Regions from separate parts of the Streptomyces sp. SM18 genome, predicted to be linked through region 3. Evidence: riboswitches for the same ligand, from Rfam matches in the RefSeq annotation. Region 3 holds a riboswitch; each other region holds the start of a gene.
The links. A riboswitch is a leader RNA that binds a small molecule or an ion and turns the genes downstream of it on or off. The one in region 3 is predicted to bind cobalamin.
Positions count from the first base shown of each region.

Region 1: it holds a riboswitch for cobalamin, as region 3 does, so the genes downstream of both, B9S64_RS32775 (CoA-acylating methylmalonate-semialdehyde dehydrogenase) here and B9S64_RS22230 (ribonucleoside-diphosphate reductase subunit alpha) in region 3, are expected to answer to the same signal.
Region 2: it holds a riboswitch for cobalamin, as region 3 does, so the genes downstream of both, metE (5-methyltetrahydropteroyltriglutamate--homocysteine S-methyltransferase) here and B9S64_RS22230 (ribonucleoside-diphosphate reductase subunit alpha) in region 3, are expected to answer to the same signal.
Region 4: it holds a riboswitch for cobalamin, as region 3 does, so the genes downstream of both, nrdI (class Ib ribonucleoside-diphosphate reductase assembly flavoprotein NrdI) here and B9S64_RS22230 (ribonucleoside-diphosphate reductase subunit alpha) in region 3, are expected to answer to the same signal.

Region 1 covers NZ_CP029342.1:7,407,134-7,411,828, reverse strand. Annotated here, with positions in the region: gene B9S64_RS32775 (CoA-acylating methylmalonate-semialdehyde dehydrogenase) at 1-1,006, opposite strand, end outside; cobalamin riboswitch at 1,188-1,369, opposite strand; gene cobF (precorrin-6A synthase (deacetylating)) at 1,460-2,290, opposite strand; gene B9S64_RS32765 (CoA ester lyase) at 2,335-3,174, opposite strand; gene B9S64_RS32760 (dihydroorotase family protein) at 3,261-4,695, opposite strand, start outside.
Region 2 covers NZ_CP029342.1:5,777,854-5,782,548, forward strand. Annotated here, with positions in the region: gene B9S64_RS25905 (molybdopterin-dependent oxidoreductase) at 87-578, shown strand; gene B9S64_RS25910 (molybdopterin-binding protein) at 687-1,085, opposite strand; gene metE (5-methyltetrahydropteroyltriglutamate--homocysteine S-methyltransferase) at 1,205-3,517, opposite strand; cobalamin riboswitch at 3,679-3,895, opposite strand; gene B9S64_RS25920 (hypothetical protein) at 4,163-4,695, opposite strand, start outside.
Region 3 covers NZ_CP029342.1:4,882,435-4,887,129, reverse strand. Annotated here, with positions in the region: gene mctP (monocarboxylate uptake permease MctP) at 1-730, shown strand, start outside; gene B9S64_RS22235 (GNAT family N-acetyltransferase) at 844-1,344, shown strand; cobalamin riboswitch at 1,395-1,533, shown strand; gene B9S64_RS22230 (ribonucleoside-diphosphate reductase subunit alpha) at 1,666-4,077, shown strand; gene B9S64_RS22225 (ribonucleotide-diphosphate reductase subunit beta) at 4,077-4,695, shown strand, end outside.
Region 4 covers NZ_CP029342.1:7,424,342-7,429,036, reverse strand. Annotated here, with positions in the region: gene B9S64_RS32850 (malate synthase) at 1-120, shown strand, start outside; gene B9S64_RS32845 (3-hydroxybutyryl-CoA dehydrogenase) at 117-986, shown strand; cobalamin riboswitch at 1,186-1,373, shown strand; gene B9S64_RS32840 (hypothetical protein) at 1,781-2,152, shown strand; cobalamin riboswitch at 2,218-2,448, shown strand; gene nrdI (class Ib ribonucleoside-diphosphate reductase assembly flavoprotein NrdI) at 2,615-3,046, shown strand; gene nrdE (class 1b ribonucleoside-diphosphate reductase subunit alpha) at 3,043-4,695, shown strand, end outside.

The DNA of each region.
Region 1 (4,695 bases), 2.5 Mb from region 3:
GGCCGATCAGGGGGCCGAAGTCGGCGTCGGGGTCGTCGCCGCGCCCGATCCGCAGGGTGCCGATGCGCTCCTTGAGCCGGGCCACGAGGGCGTCGGCGGTGTCCTCGCCGACCGGGACCGCGACGGAGATCGCCATGCAGCGCTCGCCGGCCGAGCCGTACCCGGCGCCGATCAGGGCGTCCACCGCCTGGTCCAGGTCGGCGTCCGGCATCACGATCATGTGGTTCTTCGCCCCGCCGAAGCACTGGGCGCGCTTGCCGTGGGCGGCGGCCGTGGCGTAGACGTGCGCCGCGACCGGTGTCGAGCCGACGAAGCCGAGGGCCGCCACCCGCGGGTCTTCCAGGAGGGTGTCGACGGCCTCGCGGGCCCCGTTGACCACGTTCAGGACGCCGGGCGGCAGGCCCGCCTCCAGGAAGAGTTCGGCGAGCCGCAGCGGAACCGACGGGTCGCGCTCGGACGGCTTGAGGATGAAGGCGTTGCCGCAGGCGAGTGCGGGTGCGGCCTTCCACAGGGGGATCATCGCCGGGAAGTTGAACGGGGTGATGCCGGCGACCACGCCGAGCGGGGCGCGAAGCGAGTGGACGTCGATGCCGGTGCCGGCGTTGTCGGTGAACTCGCCCTTGAGCAGGTGCGGGATCCCCGCCGCGAACTCGACCACCTCCAGACCACGCTGGATGTCACCGTGTGCGTCGGCGACCGTCTTGCCGTGCTCGGCAGACAGCAGCCGGGCCAGCGCGTCCTTCTCGCCCTCGACGAGCTGGAGGAACCGCGTCAGGACGCGGGCGCGCCGCTGCGGGTTCCACCCGCCCCACTCGCGTTGGGCGCGGACGGCGTCGGCGACGGCCGCCTCCGTCTCGGTGCGGTCGGCGAGGGGCACGAGGGCCTGGATCTCGCCGGTGTTCGGGTCGTACACCTCGCCGTGGGCCCCCGAGGTTCCCGGGGTGTGCTTGCCGCCGATGAAGTGGGTCAACTCGCGCACGGAGGCGCGTTCCTGCTCGCGGACCATGACTGCCTGCTCTCGTCAGGAGGGATCCGGGGACGGCGCGCCGAGCCCGCACACGTACGCGGGTGGCGTACGGGCGCCGGGGGGCGCGAGATCGCATAGGGCCGAAGTCCCGTCAGACGGCGGGCTCACCAGGGTCGTGGGTACACACCTGTGCCATGCGTGTCAGCTCCATCCTCGTGGACAACACGGAACGTCCCGCGGCCGGTATCCTGACTCCCGGATCAGCGTGCGCCGTCCGCCTTCCCGACATCCTGCTCGTCAGTGGCGTCCTGCTCGACGGCGTACTCCCCGGTCACAGTGGCGGGACCGTGCCGGAATCACACCGGCTTCCCTGCACCGCGGGCCTTGTACCCGCCACTCTATAGTTGGACGTCCTAGTAAATCCAGCACCCGTGTCAGGGTCCGTCAGGTCAGCCGGACGGGGCCGTACCGCGGCAGGTGCCGGAGCTTGTCCTACGCGTCGCCGCCCGGCTCCCCGGGTGTCACCGGTGCCGTCGGTCCGGTCCCCGCGTCCGCGAGCCGCAGCAGGTACGTGTCCATGATCCAGCCGTGCCGGCTCCGCGCCTCGGCCCGCAACCGCCTGATCCGGTCCGCCACGTCCCGCAGCGGTCCCGCGACCAGCAGTTCGTCGGGCGTACCGAGGTACGCCCCCCAGTAGATCCAGACGCCCTCCCCCTCGATCCGGGAGAACGACTCGTGTGCGTCGAGCATGACGACGATGTCGCCGTCGTCGTTCTGGCCGACGTCGAAGAGCCGCCGGGCGGGAGTGATGTGCACCGGCCGGCCGACCTGGTTGAGGGGGATGCGGTGCCGGGCGGCGAGCGAGGAGACGCTGCTGATGCCGGGAACGACCTCGACGTCCGGCGAGACGGTGCCACGCGCCTCGATGTCGGCCAGGATGCCGAGCGTGCTGTCGTACAGGGACGGGTCGCCCCACACGAGGAAGGCACCGGTCTCCTCGGCCGTCATCTCGTCACGCAGCATGGCCTCGAAGAGGTCCGCGCGACGGGTACGCCAGTCGTCGACGGCCAGGGTGTAGTCACCGCGCCCCATCGGGCGCCTGTCCCGGCTCGGGTCGTCGGTCTCCACGACGCGGTAGGGCATCCGCGCGTGCTCGTCCAGCATGCGGAGCCGCAGGTCCGTGAGTGACGCCTTCTCGGGCCCCTTCCCGACGACGAAGAAGACGTCGGTGCGCCGCATGGCCTTCACCGCGGCGAGGGTCAGGTGGTCCGGGTCGCCCGCTCCGATACCGATGACGAGGATCCGGCGCTGCTGTGCGGTCATGGTACGCAGTCTCACACGCGCGTCCCTGGGGAGGGCGCGCGGGCTCAGTGCGCGCCGGCCTCCCGCGCCGCCGCCAGGACGCGCCGGGCGCCGCGCACCACCGCCTCGTCGATCATGCGGCCGGACTCGTCCTGAGCCACGCCCGAGCCTGCGCTCTCGAATCGCTCGACCAGTGCGCGGGCCCGGTCGAGTTCACTGGTGGACGGGGTGAACACCTCGTTGACGACGGCGAGTTGGGCAGGGTGGATGCAGGTCCGGCCGCCGAAGCCGAGGCGCTTGAGGGCGGTGGTGGAGCGGCGCAGGGCGCCGAGGTCACGGAAGTCGGTGCTGACCGGGCCGAGCGGCGGTGCCAGCCGGGCGGCCGCGCTCACCAGGGTGAGCTGCGTCCTGGGCCACAGCAGCTCCCTCTCGTCCGGCCCGGGGACGATGCCCGTGTCGGCGCAGAAGTCCGCCTCACCGAGCTGCATTCTCGTCACCCGTGGCGCTCGGGCCATCAGCGGCGCGGCCAGCAGGGCGGCCGCGCTCTCCAGGAGGGGGCAGAGCGCGATCCAGGGGGCCGAGGCCAGTTCGCCGGCCACGGCGGCGAGGTCGTCGACGTGCTCGGCCTTGGCCACCACGATCCCGGCGACAGCGGGAAGGGCCACCGCGCGGGCGTCGAGAAGTCCCGGGCCGCCGGGATTGATCCGGACCCAGATCTCCGTGCCCGACCGGGACCCGGACGGCGGCAGTTCCCCCAGCCATCGGGCGGCGGTGGTCCGCGCGTACTCCTTCGCCGCCGGGGCGACACCGTCCTCCAGGTCCACGATCACGGCGTCGGCGCCTCTCCCGAGGGCCTTCGCCAGCATGTCCGGACGGTCCCCCGGCACGTACAGCGCGGATCTCACGCTTCGTCCTCCTTCATGGCCGCTCGGTGGGGCGCGGTGGCGGAGCGGCTCCGTCCGCCACCGCGGTTCGTGTCCGCCCGGTCCGCTCAGCGGCCGGTGGGGCGGTGCAGGTAGCGGCCGGTGGGCTCACCGCCGACCTTGCCGTCGGTCAGGACGCGGGTGCCGCGCAGGAAGGTGTCGGTGACCCGGGCGGTCAGCTCGAAGCCCTCGAAGGGCGTGTACTCCTGGGCGGATTCCGAGTCGGCCGCGCGGACGGTCCAGGTGTGGTCCGGGTCGACCAGCGCGATGTCCGCGTCGAAGCCGGCCGCCAGCCGTCCCTTGGTGGGCAGCCCGTAGCGCCGGGCCGGGTTCCACGCGGTCAGAGCGGCGATCCGGCCGAGGGACAGACCGCGCCGGGTACCTTCGGTGACCATGCCCGGCAGCAGGTACTCCGCCCCGCCGAAACCGGACTTGGCGAGGAAGACGTCGTCCTTCGGCTCGCCGAACTTCGCCTCCTCGCGGCAGCAGGCGTGGTCGGAGACGACCCAGTCGACGGTGCCGTCCAGGACGTACTCCCACAGCGCCTCGACGTCCTCGCGGGGCCGCAGCGGCGGGTTGACCTTGCCGCCCGGTCCGTGTGCGGTGGTGATGTCGGCGAGCAGGTGTCCGACGGTGACCTCGCGGCGGAAGTCGATGTGCGGGAAGGCCCGGCCCATGCGTACGGCGGCGTCCACCGCCTTGCGCGAGGACAGGTGCAGCAGGTTGATCGTGGGCAGGCCGGTCTCGTGGGCGAGGTAGGAGGCGATGGAGACGGCCAGGCCCTCGGAGTGCGGCGGGCGTGAGGCGCTGTAGGCGGCCAGACCGGTCAGCTCACCGGCCTCCTCGACCAGTTGGGTGTACGCCGACATGATCTCGGCCGTCTCGCAGTGCAGGGACAGCGAGATCTGGTCGGCGATGTCGGGGAACCGCTCCCGGGCCTCCTGGACGCCCCGCATCACGAACTCGAAGTGGGCGTAGTCGTACCGCTCCCCCTCGGGGGTCATCAGGAAGGAGCTCTGGTCGGCGGAGCGTCCGTGCAGGCCGTGGCCGCCGTAGAACATGAACACCTTGAACGAGGTGACACCGTGCTCGCGCACCAGGTCGGGTATCTCGGCGATGTGGCCCTTGGACATGGGGGCCAGGTGGTAGGCGTAGTCGACGTGGGCGCGGTTCGCCGTCCGCTCCAGCACCTCCGGGAAGAAGTCCGCGTAGGCGCCTCCCTTGTTCAGGTAGTACTGGCCGGTCCGCATGTACGTCAGAGCCGTGGTGACACCGCCCTGGGCGCAGGCCCTGCTCTCGACGGAGGCGTCCTCGTCGAGCGGGTTGTAGATGCCCCAGTGCTGGTGGGCGTCGACGACTCCGGGGAAGGCCAGCTTCCCGCCGCCTTCCACGACGTCGCGGGCGCCGGCGGTGTCCAGGCCGGGTGCCACCTCGACGATCTTCCCGTCGCGTACGGCGATGTCCGCGGCCCGTGCCTCGTCCCGTTCGTCGGTGACGACACGG
Region 2 (4,695 bases), 900 kb from region 3:
TGAGCCTGGGCACACATTCAAAGGGCTTGTATGTGCGTTTATACGGGCGTGCCGGGCGGGTACGGTCATGCGGGAGGTGGTAGCCCGTGAGCCGGTCCCTCACCGCCGTCGGCGCGGCAGCAGGACCCGTGGCGGAGCTCGCCCTCACCGGTGACCTGGCACGTCCGGCCCGTCTGACGGTCTCCCAGCTGCTCGCCTGGCCCCAGCACCGGGCGCGGGTCAGCTTCGACTGCGCCACCAGCGGCACCCGGTACCACAGCTTCACCGGGCCGCTTCTGCACGAGGTGCTGTCGGCCGCGGGCCCCCGCTTCGATCCGGCCCGTCGCAGGGACCGCCTGCGTTTCCTGATCGCCGTACACGGCACGGACGGCCATCACGCCCTGCTGTCCTGGGCGGAGATCGATCCGGACTTCGGCCGGGCACCCGTCCTGCTCGCGGTCACCCTCGACGGCGCCCCGCTCGACGGGGCGGGCGCCCAGCTGGTCCTGCCGCAGGACCGCTGCGGCGCGCGGTACGTCAGCGGCATCGACGCGGTGCGGGTGGACGGCGGCTACCTCGCGGGGAGCGGCGCCGGGTGAGCGGGGTGGCCGTCGGCTTCCGGTGAGCGGGGCGTCCGTCGGCGCCCGGTCCACCGTCCCCGCACGCCCGGCCGCCCGGTTGACCGGGCCGCGCGGGCCGGCCGCCCGTCACACCCGGTCGACGTGCACGTTCGTCGACTTCACCCGGGCGGTGGCCTCCATGCCGACCTCCAGCCCCAGTTCCTCCACCGCCTCGCGGGTGAGCAGCGACACCAGCCGGTGCGGTCCGGCCTGGATCTCCACCTGGGCGGCCACGTCACCGAGCTGGACGGCGGTGACGATGCCGGGGAAGGCGTTGCGTACCGACGTGGAGGAGGGGACGTCGGGCTGTCCGTGCCCGCCCTGGGCGAGTTCGACGGAGAAGGCGGCCAGGTCCTTGCCGTCCACGAGCCGGCGCCCGCCCTCGTCGCGATGGGTCGCTACCCTGCCCGCGTCCGCCCACCGTCGCGCGGTGTCCGGACTCACGCCGAGCAGCCGTGCCGCCTGGCCGATCGTGTATGACGTCATGCGGGTCAAGATAGGCCACCGGACGGTCCCACGTGCCGGTCGGCCACGGCCGTACAGGCGTGTGACCGGGGGAAAGGCCGGGGCGGGGAGGCCGTGGTGGCCTCCCCGCCCCTTCCCGTCTAGGCGAGTTCCGCCCGTACGGTGCGGGCGGCGGCGACCAGGTTCTCCAGGGAGGCGCGGGTCTCGGGCCAGGCGCGGGTCTTCAGGCCGCAGTCCGGGTTGACCCAGAGGCGTTCGGCCGGGATGGCCTCAAGTCCCTTCCGGAGCAGGGCGGCCGCCTCCTCGGTGCTCGGGACGCGGGGGGAGTGGATGTCGTAGACGCCGGGGCCGGCCTCACGCGGGTAGCCGTGGGCGGCCAGTTCGCGGGCGACCTGCATGTGCGAGCGGGCGGCCTCCAGGCTGATGACGTCGGCGTCGAGGTCGTCGATGGCCTGGACGATGTCCCCGAACTCGGCGTAGCACATGTGCGTGTGGATCTGGGTGTCCGGCCGCACCCCGGCGGTGGTGAGACGGAACGCCTCGGTGGCCCAGTCCAGGTAGGCGGGGCGGTCGGCGGCGCGCAGGGGCAGCGTCTCGCGCAGGGCGGGCTCGTCCACCTGGATGACCGACGTCCCGGCCGCCTCCAGGTCACCGACCTCGTCGCGCAGGGCCAGGGCCACCTGGCGGGCGGTGTCGCCGAGGGGCTGGTCGTCGCGGACGAAGGACCAGGCGAGCATGGTGACCGGGCCGGTCAGCATGCCCTTGACCGGCCGTTCGGTGAGGGAGTTGGCGTACGCGGTCCAGCGCACCGTCATCGGGTGCGGCCGGGAGATGTCACCGGCGAGGACCGGCGGGCGGACGTAGCGGGTGCCGTAGGACTGGACCCAGCCGTGCTGGGTGGCGAGGTAGCCCGTCAGCTGCTCGGCGAAGTACTGCACCATGTCGTTGCGTTCGGGCTCGCCGTGCACCAGGACGTCGATACCGGCCTTCTCCTGGAAGGCGAGGACGTCGCGGATCTCGTTCTCGATGCGCTGCTCGTACCCGGCGGTGTCGATCCGGCCGGCGCGCAGGTCGGCGCGGGCGGTGCGCAGTTCGGTGGTCTGCGGGAACGAGCCGATGGTGGTCGTCGGCAGCAGCGGCAGGCCGAGGTGGGCGCGCTGGGCGGCGGTGCGCTCGGCGTACGGCTGGGAGCGGCGGCCGTCCGCGTCGGTGACGGCGGCGGCCCGCTCCCGTACGGCGGGGTCGCGGGTGATCGGGGACCGGGCGCGGGAGGCCAGGTCGGCCCGGTTGGCGGCGAGTTCGGCGGCGACGGCGCCGGTGCCCTCGGAGAGGCCCCTGGCGAGGGTGACGATCTCGGCGGTCTTCTGCCGGGCGAAGGCGAGCCAGCGAAGGATCTGCGGGTCGATGTCCCGCTCCGCCGCCGCGTCGAGCGGGACGTGCAGCAGGGAGCAGGAGGCGGCCACGTCCACCTGGCCGGCCAGGCCGAGGAGCGTCCCCAGGGTGGACAGGGACTTCTCCAGATCGTTGATCCAGATGTTGCGGCCGTTGACGACCCCGGCGACCAGGCGCTTGCCGGGCAGTCCGCCGACGGCGGCCAGCGCGTCGAGGTTGGCCGCGGCGGAGTCGGTGAAGTCGAGGGCGAGACCCTCGACGGGCGCCTTCGCCAGGACGGGCAGGGCGTCACCGAGCCGGTCGAAGTAGGAGGCGACGAGCAGCTGGGGGCGGTCGGTGAGGCCGCCCAGGTCGCTGTAGGCGCGGCCGGCGGCGTTCAGCTCGGCCGGGGTGCGGTCCTGGACGAGGGCGGGCTCGTCGAGCTGGACCCACTCGGCGCCGGCGGCCCGCAGGTCGGCCAGCACCTCGGCGTAGACGGGCAGCAGCCGGTCCAGGAGGGTCAGCGGCTCGAAGTCGGCGGCCACACCCGGGGCGGGCTTGGCCAGCAGGAGGTAGGTGACGGGGCCGACCAGCACGGGACGGGCCGAGAGGCCGAGCGCGAGGGCTTCCTTCAGCTCGGTGACCTGCTTGGAGGAGTCGGCCGTGAAGACGGTGTCCGGACCCAGCTCGGGCACCAGGTAGTGGTAGTTGGTGTCGAACCACTTGGTCATCTCCAGGGGGGCCACGTCCTGGGTGCCCCGGGCCATCGCGAAGTAGCCGTCGAGGGCGTCGGCGCCGACGGCCGCCCGGTGCCGCCCGGGGATCGCGCCGACCATGACGCTGGTGTCCAGCACATGGTCGTAGTACGAGAAGTCGCCGGTCGGCACCTCGTGGACACCGGCGTCGGCGAGCTGCCGCCAGTTGGCCCGGCGGAGCTCCGCCGCGGTCTCCCGGAGGGCGTCGGCGGTGACCCGGCCCTTCCAGTAGCCTTCGACGGCCTTCTTCAGCTCCCGGTCGGGGCCTTGGCGGGGGTAGCCGTACACGGTGGCGCGCGCTGCCGCGGCTGCGGGCTGTGCTGTCACGGAAATCTCCTTCGCGAGATGACTCCTTGAGATCCCGGAGACGGGACACGGGCGCGAAGGGTGACGAACCGGACGGAACGCTCGCTCGCCTTGTGCGGCAGGTTCCGTCTGGTATGTACGCCGACCCGCCCACGAGGTCACCGGGATGTCCGTACGCGATCGTTCGCGTACGGGCAACGGGCAGGTCTTCGGACTCGTGGGCACGTCTGCCGGGGCAGACACCTACTGGCCGTCGCTTCCCAGGTCCGTGCGGACCCAGTGCGTATGACGGCGGTCGTTCCCACTCACCGCTGCGGGGCAGTCCCGGATTCCCACCGGGTTCCCTCTTACGACGCGTCTGTCTGGCGGACAGGGCGAACCAGCTGCACCGGTCAGCCTAGAGGGCGGATCACGAACCGGGTGCCGGTGTTCACATGCCGGACCGGAATATGAGACGGCGACGGGCGCGCCGGCACCCGCGTCCTGCGGCGCGGCGCGCCGGTCGCGGGGCCGTCTCCCGTGACGGCGCTCGGCGTGTCGCGGGACGTCCGCGTCCGGTGGGGGACGCGTGCGGCGGGACGGAATACCGGTGGCGGCCGGGCCCCGTCTGCGGGACCCGGCCGCCACCGCTCACGGGGTTTCCCCGGTGGCGCGGCCGGACGCCGGTCAGGCGCCCCAGCGCAGGGCCAGGGTGTCGCCCGCATGGACGACCGTGCCCCGGGTGGCGGTCGTGAAGGCCGCACCGTCGGCACTGGCCTTCCAACTCCCCGCAGAGCTGTTGGCCTTGCCGTTGAGCGCGGTGACGGTGCCCGTCCCGGACGACGGGGTCACCGACGAGACACAGCCGGACGGGGTGGCGGAGCCGGTCGCCGCGTCGAGCACCGCGCCCAGCGTGGTCGTGGTCCCCGTCGGCGTGAACGAGACGGAGCACACCTTCAGACCGCCGGCGCCGTCGTCGACGGTGAGGGCCAGCTTCGCGGCCGTACCGGAGGTGAAGGATCCCTGGGCCACCCAGCGGGGGGCGCCGGCGGTGGCCGGCACCGGGGGAGCGGCGGTGAAGCCGCCGCCCGCCACGGCACGCAGCCCGTCGACGGAGGCGTAGGCGGAGGGCGTGGTGTCGGAGGGCTGGTACTTGAAGCCGCCGCCCGGGTTGAACTGCTGGGATATCAGGAAGTCGACGGGTGTCTTGCCGGCCGACG
Region 3 (4,695 bases):
GGGTCTGCTGGCCCTGCTCGGCTTCATGGCGATCGCCGCCGGCATCAAGGTGGACAACGGGCAGCTCGCCATCCCGCAGCTGTTCGAGACCATGTTCCCGGACTGGTTCGCCGGTGTGGCCTTCGCCGCCATCGGCATCGGGGCCCTGGTGCCCGCCGCGATCATGTCGATCGCCGCCGCGAACCTCTTCACCCGCAACATCTACAAGGACTTCCTCAGGCCCGGCGCGACACCCGAGCAGGAGACGAGGGTCTCCAAGCTGGTCTCGCTGCTGGTCAAGGTCGGCGCGCTCGCCTTCGTCCTCACCATGGACAAGACGGTCGCGATCAACTTCCAGCTGCTCGGCGGGATCTGGATCCTCCAGACGATGCCGGCCCTGGTGGGCGGCCTGTTCACCCGCTGGTTCCACCGCTGGGCGCTGATCGCCGGCTGGGCGGTCGGCATGGTCTACGGCACCGTGGCCGCCTACGGCGTGGCCAGCCCGACCCAGAAGCACTTCGGCGGCTCCTCGAAGGAGATCCCGGGCCTCGGAGAGATCGGCTACATCGGCCTCACCGCGTTCGTCCTGAACGTGCTCGTGGTGGTCGTGCTGACGGTCGTCCTGAACGCGCTGAAGGCCCCGGCCGGTGCCGACGAGACCTCGCCGGCCGACTACACGGCGGACGCGGGCGCCCCGGGCGTACGGGCGGAGCTCCCGCCGGCCACGGTGGGCGCCCCGGGCGGCCGCTGACCCACCGCGGGGCACCGCCGGGCCGGACCCGGTACGGCGGTGTCCGGGGCGGGGTGCCCCGCCGCCCGAAAACCCCGTGCGCCCGCCCCGCCGCCGCGGCACACTGGCCCGCCATGGACCTGACGATCGGACCCGTGCGCCCCGCCCAGCACACCGCCCTGGGCGACATCACCGCCGAGGCCTACCTCGGGGACGGGTTGCTGGACTTCGGCACCGAGGACCCGTATCTGGCGGAGCTCCGCGCCGTCGCCCGCCGGGCCGCCGAGGCCGACGTCCTCGTCGCGACCGACGGCGAGGGCCGGCTGCTGGGCGGTGTCACCTACGTCACGGCGGGCACCCCCTGGGCCGACATCGCCCGCGAGGGGGAGGCCGAAATGCGTATGCTCGCCGTCACCCCCGAGGCGCGTGGACGCGGCGTGGGCGAGGCGCTCGTCCGTGCCTGCGTCGACCGGGCCCGCGCGACAGAGGGGCTCTCCGGGCTCGTCCTGTCCACGCAGACCACCATGCGGGCCGCCCACCGCATCTACCTCCGACTGGGCTTCACACGGACCCCGGAGCGGGACTGGACCCCCATTCCGGCGGTCCCGCTCCTCACCTTCCGCCTGGATCTCTGACCGGGCAACCCTCGCGTACGACACAACATGTGGGGGCCGCCCGATCGGGCGGCCCCCACATGTATGCTCGTGCTCGCTGTCGCCGCAGGGGAATCCGGTGCGAATCCGGAACTGTCCCGCAACGGTGTGATCGGTGCACATCTGTGCTACCCACAAGTCCGACGACCTGCCGACAGCGCGTCCGGATCGACCGACCCGGACGCCAGACGTCCGGGCCTCGCGGATAGGCCGGTGGACGCCGTACACGGTGCTGCCCGCCCCGGCCGCCCCCTGCCCGGCTCCCCTCCTCCCGCGGGCCCCTGCCGAGCGAGGGAATGCCCAGTGACCATCGCGCCCGCCGATCCGGTTTCAGCCGCCGAATCCGCTGTGTCCGCCACGTCCGGGGAAGCCACGAACGACGGACCCGGGACCGCCCTGCTGCGGACCCTGACCGAACTCACCGTCGATCTGCCCGACACCGACCCCGGACGGGTCGCCGCCGCCGCGTTGCGCGGGCGCAACGCCCGCTCGGACGCGGCCGAGCTGCGTTCGCTGGCCACCGAGGCCGCCGCGGGCCTGATCTCGGAGGACCCCGCGTACTCCCGGCTCGCCGCCCGGCTGCTGACCCTCTCGATCGCCGACGAGGCCGCCGGCCAGGGCGCGACCTCCTTCTCCGCCTCGGTCGCCGTGGGGCACCGCGAGGGCCTGATCGCCGACCGCACCGCCGCCTTCGTCGCACTGCACGCCGAGGCGCTCGACGCGCTCGTGGAGCGGACGCTGGCCGACGGGGCGGACGACCGCTTCGGCTACTTCGGTCTGCGCACCCTGCACAGCCGCTACCTGCTGCGCCACCCGCACACCCGCCAGGTCGTCGAGACCCCGCAGCACTTCATGCTGCGCGTCGCGTCGGGCCTCGCCGAGGACGAGTCGGCGCGGGCGCTGGACGAGGTCGCCGCGCTCTACGGGCTGATGAGCCGGCTGGACTACCTCCCCTCCTCCCCCACGCTCTTCAACTCCGGCACCCGGCACCCGCAGATGTCCTCCTGCTACCTGCTGGACTCCCCGAAGGACGAACTGGACTCGATCTACGACCGCTACCACCAGGTGGCGCGGCTGTCCAAGCACGCGGGCGGCATCGGTCTGTCCTACTCCCGCATCCGCGCCCGGGGTTCGCTGATCCGGGGCACCAACGGGCACTCCAACGGCATCGTGCCGTTCCTGAAGACGCTGGACGCCTCGGTCGCCGCGGTCAACCAGGGCGGCCGGCGCAAGGGGGCCGCCGCCGTCTACCTGGAGACCTGGCACGCGGACATCGAGGAGTTCCTGGAGCTCCGCGACAACACGGGCGAGGACCAGCGGCGTACGCACAACCTCAACCTGGCGCACTGGATCCCGGACGAGTTCATGCGCCGGGTGGACGCGGACACCGAGTGGTCGCTGTTCTCCCCCGCCGACGCGCCCGAGCTGGTGGACCTGTGGGGCGACGCGTTCGACGCGGCCTACCGGGCGGCCGAGGCCAGGGGCCTGGCCCGCAAGACGATGCCGGCGCGCGAGCTGTACGGCCGGATGATGCGCACCCTCGCGCAGACCGGCCAGGGCTGGATGACGTTCAAGGACGCCTCCAACCGGACCGCGAACCAGACCGCCGAGCCGGGCCGCGTCATCCACTCCTCGAACCTGTGCACCGAGATCCTCGAAGTCACCGACGACGGCGAGACCGCGGTCTGCAACCTGGGCTCGGTCAACCTGGGCGCCTTCGTCTCCGGCGGTTCGATGGACTGGGAGCGGCTGGACGCCACCGTCCGCACCGCGGTGACCTTCCTGGACCGCGTGGTGGACATCAACTTCTACCCGACCGAGCAGGCCGGGCGCTCCAACGAACGCTGGCGCCCGGTGGGTCTGGGCGCGATGGGGCTCCAGGACGTCTTCTTCCAGCTGCGGCTGCCGTTCGACTCCCCCGAGGCCCGCGCGCTGTCCACCCGGATCTCCGAGCGGATCATGCTGGCCGCCTACGAGGCGTCCTGCGACCTCGCCGAGCGGTCGGGCCCGCTGCCCGCCTGGGCCGAGACCCGCACCGCCCGCGGTGTGCTGCACCCCGACCACTACGACACGGAGCTGAACTGGCCGGAGCGCTGGGAGGCGCTGCGGGCCCGCGTCGCGAAGAGCGGGATGCGCAACTCGCTGCTGCTGGCCATCGCCCCGACGGCGACGATCGCCTCGATCGCCGGGGTGTACGAGTGCGTCGAGCCGCAGGTCTCCAACCTCTTCAAGCGCGAGACCCTCAGCGGTGAGTTCCTCCAGGTCAACGGCTACCTCGTCGAGGAGCTGAAGAAGCTCGGCGTGTGGGACGCCCGCACCCGTGAGGCGCTGCGCGAGGCGAGCGGCTCGGTGCAGGGCTTCGGGTGGATCCCCGAGGACGTGCGCGCGCTGTACCGCACCGCCTGGGAGATCCCGCAGCGCGGCCTGATCGACATGGCGGCGGCCCGTACGCCGTTCCTGGACCAGAGCCAGTCGCTGAACCTGTTCCTGGAGACGCCGACGATCGGCAAGCTCTCCTCGATGTACGCGTACGCCTGGAAGCGGGGTCTGAAGACCACGTACTACCTGCGTTCCCGTCCGGCCACCCGGATCGCCCGCGCGGCCTCCGGCCGTACCGCGTCCGCCGCCCTTCCCGCCCAGCAGGCCCAGGCTCCCGACGCGGACGCCGTCGCCTGCTCCCTCGAAAACCCCGAGTCCTGCGAGGCCTGCCAGTAATGAGCACCACCGAAACGACCGACGGCACGACGACCGGCACGACCGCCGGCAAGGCCGCGAAGAACCTGCTCGACCCGGGCTTCGAGCTGACCCTGCGCCCGATGCGCTACCCGGACTTCTACGAGCGCTACCGGGACGCGATCAAGAACACCTGGACGGTGGAGGAGGTCGATCTCCACTCCGACGTCGCCGACCTGGCCAAGCTCTCCCCCGGCGAGCAGCACATGATCGGCCGGCTCGTCGCGTTCTTCGCCACGGGAGACTCGATCGTCTCCAACAACCTCGTGCTGACGCTCTACAAGCACATCAACTCCCCGGAGGCGCGGCTGTACCTGTCGCGTCAGCTCTTCGAGGAGGCCGTGCACGTCCAGTTCTACCTGACGCTGCTCGACACCTACCTGCCCGACCCGGAGGACCGCGCGGCGGCCTTCGACGCGGTCGAGGAGATCCCGTCGATCCGCGAGAAGGCGCAGTTCTGCTTCAAGTGGATGGACTCGGTCGAGGAGATCGACCGGCTGGAGACCAAGGCCGACCGGCGTCGCTTCCTGCTGAACCTGATCTGCTTCGCGGCGTGCATCGAGGGGCTGTTCTTCTACGGCGCCTTCGCCTACGTCTACT
Region 4 (4,695 bases), 2.5 Mb from region 3:
CATGTGGACGACGTCCGCGCCCTTTTCGAACGCACCGCCCTGGGCCGCGAGTTGCCGCTCTTCTTCACCCCGGACGCCTACAGCCGCCACCTCGTGCGCCACCCGGAGGTGCGGGCATGAGCGCGGGCGTCGCACGCGTCGGTGTGGTCGGCGGCGGGCAGATGGGTGCGGGGATCGCCGAGGTGTGCGCCCGGTCCGGGGTGGACACGGTGGTGTGCGAGGTGGACGCGGTCGCGGCGCGTGCCGCCCGGGACCGCGTGGCCGCCTCGCTGGACCGCGCCGTTCGACGGGGCAAGCTGAGCCGGGAGGCCTCCGAGGCCGCGCTCGCGCGGCTCGTCTTCACCAGCGGTCTGGACGGTCTCGCCGACCGCCAGCTCGTCGTCGAGGCCGTGGTCGAGAACCGGGACGCCAAGACCGAGGTCTTCGCCGCCCTCGACAAGATCGTCGAAGACCCGGCCGCGGTTCTCGCCACCAACACGTCCTCCCTGCCCGTCATGCGGCTCGGCATGGCGACCGCCCGCGCCGACCGGGTGATCGGCCTGCACTTCTTCAACCCGGTGCCGGTGCTGCCGCTGGTCGAGGTGGTGCCCTCGCTGCACACCTCGGCCGGGACCACGGCCCTGGTCGAGGACTTCGTCGTCCGCACGCTCGGCAAGAAGGCCGTCCGTTCCCAGGACCGTGCGGGCTTCGTGGTCAATGCCCTGCTCGTCCCCTACCTCCTTTCCGCCGTCCGCATGGCGGAATCCGGTTTCGCCACCGCGGAGGACATCGACACGGGCATGAAGCTCGGCTGCGCCCACCCCATGGGCCCGCTCGAACTCGCCGACCTGATCGGCCTGGACACCGTCGCCTCCATCGCGGAGTCCCTCTACGACGAGTTCCGTGAATCCCTCTACGCGCCGCCGCCGCTGCTCCAGCGCATGGTGGAGGCAGGACTGCTGGGCCGGAAGACCGGCAGGGGGTTCCACACCTACTACCAGGGCTGAGGGCCTGGTACGACGCGGGCCGGTGGGCCCGCACCGCCGTGGGGGTGAGGGTCCCCGCGGCAGCACGGCGGAGGGGCGGGGAGCGCGCGGGCGGCGCTTCCCGCCCCTCCGCGTTCCGGTGCCGGCGCGCCCGCCTCTGCCGCGGATGCCGGGCGGCTCTCCTCCCTTCGCGGCACCACCCCGTAGGCTGGCCGCAGCAGTTGGTCCGCCCTGTCCGCCAGACAGACGCGTCGTAAGAGGGAACCCGGTGGGAATCCGGGACTGCCCCGCAGCGGTGAGTGGGAACGACCGCCGTCATACGCACTGGGTCCGCACGGACCTGGGAAGCGACGGCCAGTAGGTGTCTGCCCCGGCAGACGTGCCCACGAGTCCGAAGACCTGCCACCTGCCCGCGTGCGGGTCCTTCCGTGCGCGGACATCTCGGTGACCTCGTGGGCGGGTCGGCGTACACACCAGACGGAACGACCGTGCCCGTGCCGCGCGGCGTCGTGGCCGTCCGGTTCGTCACCCCTTCGCGCCCGTGTCCCGTCGCCGGGATTCCGAGGAGTCGCTCGCGAAGGAGATGTCCGTGACAGCACGGCCCACGGCAGCACGTACCGCACCTACGGCGTGTTGCGAAAGTAGCGGCGCCCGCCCGGACCTTCGCCCGCGACGGCCGGCCCGCCGCGGCCGCCCCGCACCGTACGGCATGAGCTGCCCGGCTCCGTACCGAACCGTCCAGGGGCCGGGACGCCACAGACGTCCCCGCCCGTCCCACAGCACCGTCGTGAACGAGGCGGGAAGGGGACCCACCGGTGCGTGGTAAACCGCGAAAGGTCGTCGTGGACGGCGAGCCCATGGTCGCCGTGTCCGAGAAGGAATACGAGAATCTGCTGGCCATGCGCAGACAGCTCGGCAGTCAGACCGCCAGGTTGCGGATGCTGCGCGACACGCTGATCGACGTGGGCGCGTTCCTGGATTCCGTGGCCGAGGCGCTCGGCGGCGGAACTCCGCCAGGGGCTCAGGAGGAGCCCTCGGCCTCCGGCCCTCCGCCGTCCCGCCCGGCCCTGGTCACGGAGATGCACCGACGCGCGCACCAGGTGCGCTCCGTCATCGGGGCACGACGCACGCCGCGCACGTCACGCACGTCGCAGGACCCCTCCGCCTCCGGCCGAAGCAATGCTTAGGTATACCTAACTATCGCCTGCGACACAACATCTGGGGTGTTCACCACGCGCCAGCTTCTAGATGTAGTGTTGTTGGTGCTGGTGGTTCGCCGGGTACGTCTGTGCCCGGCGTCGCAAGAGGGAACCCGGTGAAAGACCGGGACTGCCCCGCAGCGGTGAGTGGGAACGACCGCCGTCACACGCACTGGGCCTGGAAACCGGGCCCGGGAAGCGACGGCCAGTAGGAGTCGCGTACGGCGTTGTCCGGCGCGACGGGCCCGCGAGTCCGAAGACCTGCCACCGGTGCGCACGCCGGACCGCGGTGTGCGCGCTCCGAGGCCCCGAGGGAGGGCCAGGTGGCAGACGCGCGGCGCCGGGTGAGGCTTGTCCGTTCACCATCCGGCCCCCAGCCGTACGCGCCGCCCGCTCCTCCCCTCCCGGTCCTCGGACGGACACGGGAACGAGTGAGAGGAGACGGCGCCGATGAGCGGTCTCGTGTATTTCTCCAGCGTCTCGGAGAACACCAGGCGCTTCGTGGAGAAGCTGGGCCTGCCCGCCACCCGGATCCCCCTGCATCCCCGCCGTGACGGCATGCCCCTGGTCACCGAGCCCTATGTGCTCGTCGTGCCGACCTACGGCGGGGGCGAGCGCGCGGGCGCGGTCCCCAAACAGGTGATCCGCTTTCTGAACGTCGAGGCCAACCGGGCGCTGCTGCGGGGGGTCATCGCCTCCGGCAACACCAACTTCGGCGCGGACTACTGCCTGGCCGGCCGGGTGATCTCGGCGAAGTGCGGGGTCCCGGAGCTGTACCGATTCGAACTGCTGGGCACGGACCGAGACGTCCGCGCCGTAAGGGAAGGGCTACGAGAGTTTTGGACACGACACTCATCGACGGCGGGGCGGCAGGCGGCATGAACGCCCTCACCACGGCCGCCACGGGCCGGCGCGAGTCGGTCGGCACGCGCAAGGACTACCACGCGCTGAACGCCATGCTGAACCTGTACGACTGCGACGGCGCCATCCAGTTCGACAAGGACCGCGAGGCCGTCCGCCAGTACTTCCTCCAGCACGTCAACCCGAACACGGTGGTGTTCGGGTCGCTGAAGGAGAAGATCGACCACCTCGTGGAGAACGACTACTACGAGGAGGCGCCCCTCCGCCGCTACCGGTGGGAGTTCCTGGAGGACCTGTACCGGCAGGCGTACGCCCACGAGCACCGCTTCCGTACCTTCCTCGGCGCGTTCAAGTACTACACCTCGTACACGCTGAAGACCTTCGACGGCTCCCGCTACCTGGAGCGGTACGAGGACCGGATCGTCGCCACCGCCCTGTTCCTCGGCGCCGGTGACGAGGCGCTCGCGGCCCGGCTGGTGGACGAGATGATGACCGGCCGCTTCCAGCCGGCCACCCCGACCTTCCTCAACGCGGGCAAGGCCCAGCGCGGTGAGCTGGTCTCCTGCTTCCTGCTGCGGGTCGAGGACAACCTGGAATCCATCGGACGGGGCGTCAACTCCGCGCTCCAGCTCTCCAAGCGCGGTGGCGGTGTGGCGCTGCTGCTCACCAACCTGCGCGAGCAGGGCGCCCCGATCAAGAAGATCGAGAACCAGTCGTCCGGTGTCGTCCCGGTGATGAAGCTCCTGGAGGACTCCTTCTCCTACGCCAACCAGCTGGGCGCCCGGCAGGGCGCGGGTGCGGTGTACCTGCACGCGCACCACCCGGACATCATGCGGTTCCTGGACACCAAGCGGGAGAACGCGGACGAGAAGATCCGCATCAAGACGCTCTCCCTCGGGGTCGTCGTCCCCGACATCACCTTCGAACTCGCCAAGCGCGACGAGGACATGCACCTGTTCTCGCCGTACGACGTCGAACGCGAGTACGGCAGGCCGCTGTCGGACCTGTCGGTGAGCGAGCACTACGACGACCTGGTCGCCAACCCGCGTGTGCGCAAGACGACCCTGAGCGCCCGCGAGTTCTTCAAGACGGTCGCGGAGCTGCAGTTCGAGTCCGGCTATCCGTACCTGCTGTTCGAGGACACGGTGAACCGGGCGAACCCCATCCCCGGCTGGATCAACATGTCCAACCTGTGCTCGGAGATCCTCCAGGTCAACACCCCCAGCACCTACGACGCCTCGCTCGGTTACGAGACGGTCGGCAGGGACATCTCCTGCAACCTGGGTTCGCTGAACATCGCCGCGGCGATGGCCTCCCCGGACCTCGGTGCCACCGTGGAGACGGCGGTGCGCGGTCTGACCTCGGTCTCCGACCAGTCCCACATCGACGCCGTGCCGTCCGTGGCCCACGGCAACGACCTCTCCCACTCCATCGGCCTCGGCCAGATGAACCTGCACGGCTACCTCGCCTCGCGTCGCATCCACTACGGCAGCGAGGAGGGCGTCGACTTCACGAACATGTACTTCTACGCCGTGGCCTTCCACGCGCTGCGCGCCTCCAACAGGATCGCGATCGAGCGCGGCAGGGCCTTCGACGGCTTCGAGAAGTCCGCGTACGCCGACGGCTCGTACTTCGACATGTACACCGAGCGGGTGTGGCAGCCGGCCACC